Regions from separate parts of the Planctobacterium sp. R6 genome, predicted to be linked through region 2. Evidence: predicted binding sites of a transcription regulator. Region 2 holds the regulator's gene; the other holds the start of a gene.
What was found. The regulator LexA, encoded in region 2, represses DNA repair genes until DNA is damaged. The targets are predictions, from matches to a motif close to TACTGTATNNNNATACAGTA.
Positions count from the first base shown of each region.

Region 1: a site for LexA is predicted at 1,183-1,202, ahead of recG (ATP-dependent DNA helicase RecG). Genes of this name have one in related genera too.

Region 1 covers NZ_JBVTQY010000081.1:3,027-5,437, forward strand. The annotation lists gene recG (ATP-dependent DNA helicase RecG) at 1-1,128, opposite strand, end outside; gene AC0J20_RS23095 (substrate-binding periplasmic protein) at 1,403-2,095, shown strand; gene AC0J20_RS23100 (peroxiredoxin-like family protein) at 2,108-2,411, opposite strand, start outside.
Region 2 covers NZ_JBVTQY010000005.1:154,360-156,770, forward strand. The annotation lists gene coxB (cytochrome c oxidase subunit II) at 1-571, opposite strand, end outside; gene lexA (transcriptional repressor LexA) at 967-1,590, opposite strand; gene plsB (glycerol-3-phosphate 1-O-acyltransferase PlsB) at 1,765-2,411, shown strand, end outside.

The DNA.
Region 1 (2,411 bases), on a different contig from region 2:
GGTTCCCACAATCAATTGAGCACTGCCATCGGCAATCTGCTGCAAAGCCTGATTTTTCTCTTTGGTTTTGAGTTTACCGGCCAGCCAGGAACAGGAAATACCCAGTGGCTCAAACCATTGGCTGAAATTGATAAAGTGTTGTTCTGCCAGTATTTCGGTCGGGGCCATTAAGGCCACCTGTAAGCCCTGTTCAATGGCGTGCAGTGCCGCAATGGCGGCCACCAGGGTTTTGCCCGAACCCACATCACCCTGCACCAGACGCATCATAGGGCGATTGAGCAGCAAATCTCGTTCTATTTCGGCGCTCACCCGCTGCTGTGCGCCGGTGGGCTTAAAGGGCAGGCTCTGTAAAAACCTGGAGCGGAGCTGCTGAGATGGCGGGATACTGATAGCCGGGTCGGCCTGGGTTTGGTGTTTTACTTTCAGCACGCTGAGGTGATGAGCCAGCAACTCTTCCAGGATCAACCTTTCCTGTGCCGGGTGTTTACCTTCCAGCAGTTCGGTTACTGCAATATCCGGCGTGGGACGGTGAGCCACCCGCAGTGCCTGTTTCATACTTAACTGTTTGGGATATAGCCCGTCGGGTAATAACTCCGCCAATCCGCCTTTGTCCAGCAGCTTGAGTGCAGCCTCGGTGAGATTGCGCAAGGTCAGTTGTTTTATGCCTTCTGTGGTGGGGTATACCGGGGTCAGGGTTTCTTCTACCTGTTGTTCTGATTCACTGTTCAGGATGCGATATTCAGGGTGCACCATTTCCAGCCCGTGTTTACCAGGGCGGGCCTCCCCAAAACAGCGCAGCTGTGTGCCTTCGGTCATGTTTTTGGCCTGGGCCGCCGAAAAATAAAAAAAGCGCAGGGTGACAGAGCCGGATTGATCGGCCACGTTTACCACCAGGGTACGTTTTCGGCCATAGCTGATATTGGCGCGTTTAACTTCGGCAACAATTGCAGCGGAGACACCGGGTTTCAGATCGGCAACAGGGTAAATACGGGTACGATCTTCATAGCGCAGCGGCAAGTGAAACAGCACGTCCTGAACGGTTTTCAGGCCCAGACCATTGAGTTTCTCTGCCACTTTGGCGCCGACGCCTTTTAACTCCGATACGGGTTTTATCGAAAGTGATTGCATATGAACAGCGTATATTCCCGTCAATACTTATTCAATCGTTTAAGTGTCTAATAATACTGAATAAAAAACCAGTTGTTTGTTAAAAAACAGCTGTGCAGCTTAAAACCGGACAAGCCCGCCCACAATTGTATATAGTAGGTCTTGTTATTAAGAATAAAAAAAGGTTGTCCGGTTGATTTTTAAGGTTTGTTTCCCCTGTCGTTTGTTTTGTTGTTTGATGTCGTTGCTGTTGTTGAGTTGGGGTGCCAATGGGGAAGAGCCTTTAAAACCGCTAATGAGCGATACCGTGAATCAGATGTTATGGATAACCGAGCAATATCCACCTTACCATTATCGTGAGGATAACCAGGTCAAAGGCATTGCGGTGGAAATTCTTGAGCAAATTTTTGAGGCTCACAAGGTGCCCTTCAATAGCCACAAACAAGTCCTGGTTTTTCCCTGGGCAAGGGCCGTTAAAGAGATCAGTAATAATCCGCAAGCCGCCTTGCTGACCATGGCTTACACCCCTGAACGCGATAACTTGTTTGCCTTGAGTGAACCTTTATTTACCGAGCAAATAGCGCTGATCACCTTAAAAGACAGTGACCTTACATTGACCGATTTAGGGCAAATTAACCAGTATGTGATAGGCGTGGTGCGGGATGATATTGGTGAGAGGTTACTCAAGGATTTAGGGCCAGATGAAATCCATCTGACCCATGTGCTCAGTTCCAAAGAATTATTGCAAATGTTGCTCAAACAGCGCGTTGATGCGATTGCTTATTCGGTGGATATCATCAGATATCAACTGCAACAGTTACAGGGCCATAAACAGCAAATTAAGATCCAGCTGAATTTGGCTGAACTGCCCACCAGTATTGCGTTTCACAAACAGGTTAACCCGCAATTGTTGCAGCTGATCAACCAGTCCATTGTGGCGTTAAAACAAGCCGGAAAGGTTGATCAGATTATTAACCGTCGTCTGTAACAACCTGACTACTTATTGCTGTTGCAGGTCCAGCGTTTTTGCGGCCTGATACAATAATTCCGGTGAAATACGCACCCGGAAATTGGGGTTAACATAGTTAAAATGCACAAGTCCCTGTTGGTCTGCAATGTAAACCGCAGGTACTGGCAATGCCACTTTGCTGGTGCCATCCAGGGCGACAAACTCGATACCCATTTTATTGCGATAGCGGTTGGCGACATCATCCGGTAAGAAGAATCCTATACCCAATGCGCTGCTCACTGAAAAATCTTTATCGGATAACAGTTTAACTTTGAAGTCGCTGTCCACAGCTTGC
Region 2 (2,411 bases):
CCGGAACCCACCAGGAGTGGATCACGTCATCAGAAGTAATGAGGAAACGGACCTTTTGGTTGGTGGGAATCACCAGTGGCCGGTCCACTTCCAGCAAATAATTGATATTTTTTTCCAGCTTATTGGCAATCTGTTCAGGTTGAGTCGCCATCACAGAATAATATTCCACCTCATTGTCCATGTATTTGTAATGCCACTTCCATTGTGATCCGGTCACGATCACAGACACATCTGGTGCAGAGACATCTTCCATAGCAATCAGGGTTTTAGTGGCGGGAATGGCCATACCGATAAGGATGATAAAAGGAACCACCGTCCAGGCGATTTCCACCTTTACACTTTCATGGAAGGTAGCCGGTTTTACGCCCCGGGACTTTCTGTGGAAAATGGTAGCCCACAACATCGCACCAAACACTATGATGGCAATCACCACACAAATCCAAAAAATGGTCATGTGCAGGTCATAAACCTGTTGGCTAATGTCAGTAACGCCACTACGCAGATTTAACTGATATTGTTCAGGCTTAGGATCTGATGCAGCGAAAGAAGCGAAACTCACTAAAAACGCCATTACGCCCCAAAACCCAGTAAATATTTTACCCACCTGTGTGTTCCTCCTTCTTAACCCGTTGTTTTCTTATTGGTCATTTTTACAACAACGGTGCCGCACAAAAGTTACGGCATTGAAACAGATATGTTATTACTATGTTAAAAACTGAATGATATGTAAACAAATTTCGAAGATCAAAAACAATTGAGAGACACTAAATGATGATTTTTTCATCACCTATAGGGTCAAAAATAGACCTAAATTTGGAAAAAGGAAATAAAAAAGCCATTTTCAGGCAAAACTTTTAGGCCGGGGAAACTATACTGAAGCGGTATTACAAACAAAAAAGCCCATTTATCAATGGGCTAGGTCATCACAGAAAGATATTTAAAAACTAATGCCAGATAAAAAGATTATTACATCCAGGCGTTATTTCGGATAATTCCCACCGCAATACCTTCAATATTTAGCGGCTGGGAGTTTAAATCCACTTTAATCGGGGCAAAGTCGGCGTTCTCAGCATGCAGTAAAACCTGGGAACCGGTTTTTTCAAAACGTTTAACCGTGACATCATCTTCCACTCTTGCCACCACCACCTGACCATTACGCGCCTGATTAGTGCGATGCACGGCCAGCAAATCACCGTCCATTATGCCGATGTCTTTCATACTCTCACCATCCACACGCAGCAGATAATGTGCCTCTGGCTGAAACATACCGGCAGCGACCTGATAATGACTTTCGATATGCTCCTGCGCCAGTATGGGTTCACCGGCAGCCACTTTACCAATCAGGGGTAAACCCAACTCAGGTTCAGGCTCGTCAACAGGTCCGGTTAAACGAATGCCACGGGAGGTCCCTGCCAGAATTTCAATGACCCCCTTTCTTTGCAAGGCTTTCAAATGCTCTTCGGCGGCATTGGCTGACTTAAACCCCAGTTCACGTGCAATTTCAGCACGTGTGGGTGGCATACCCGTATCGGCAATGGTCTCTTTGATCAGGTTGAGTACCTGCTCTTGTCGTAATGTAAGTGGACGCATATCGAACCTGTTTTTACGTACAGTTTAACTGGGAGTATATACAGTTGCCGAATAATCTCAACAGAAAATCTGCTATTTCGCTTTTGACCGCGATATTCGCTTACATAGATCACTAAGCCAAACAGAAAAGGTCATGCTATGATCCCCGATAATGTGAATCTAATTTAAATAACCATGGCTTGGTATCAGAATCTGTTTTTTAATTTAGTGAAGTTTCCAACTCGTTGGTTGGTTAAAACCAGCAATATCCCGACAGATATTGAAGGCGAGTTAGGTATTGATAAAAGTCGTCCAATTATCTATCTGTTAAAAACCAACTCGGTAACAGACCGCGTAGCGCTGGAACTCTCCACAAAAATGCTGGGCCTGCCGGCGCCTGACAAACAACTGGAAATTGGCAACGACAAGATAACCAACTGTCTGTTTTTACAGGAGCCGGAAGCGCTGCTGTCAAAAAAGTCCAAACACACAGACATAAATAAAAGCTTTACCCGGTTGTTTGAGCTGCACCGTGATGACGAGTCACTGGATCTGCAAATCGTTCCCGTCTCTATTTTTTGGGGCCGGGCACCAGGCAAAGAAAGTCGTGGCTGGGCTGATCTGCTTACCGACAGAGCGTCGCCAAACTGGTTGAGAAAGTTTTTTATCGTATTGTTTTTAGGACGGGACAACTTCGTCTATTACAGCTCTGCGGTATCCAGCCAGCGTATGGCCACCACCCGAGGCACAGATTCTGAAATAGCACATAAACTCATCCGATTGGCGCGTACCCATTTTTATCGTCGCCAACAAAGCATGAATGGCCCGATGTTGATGGACAG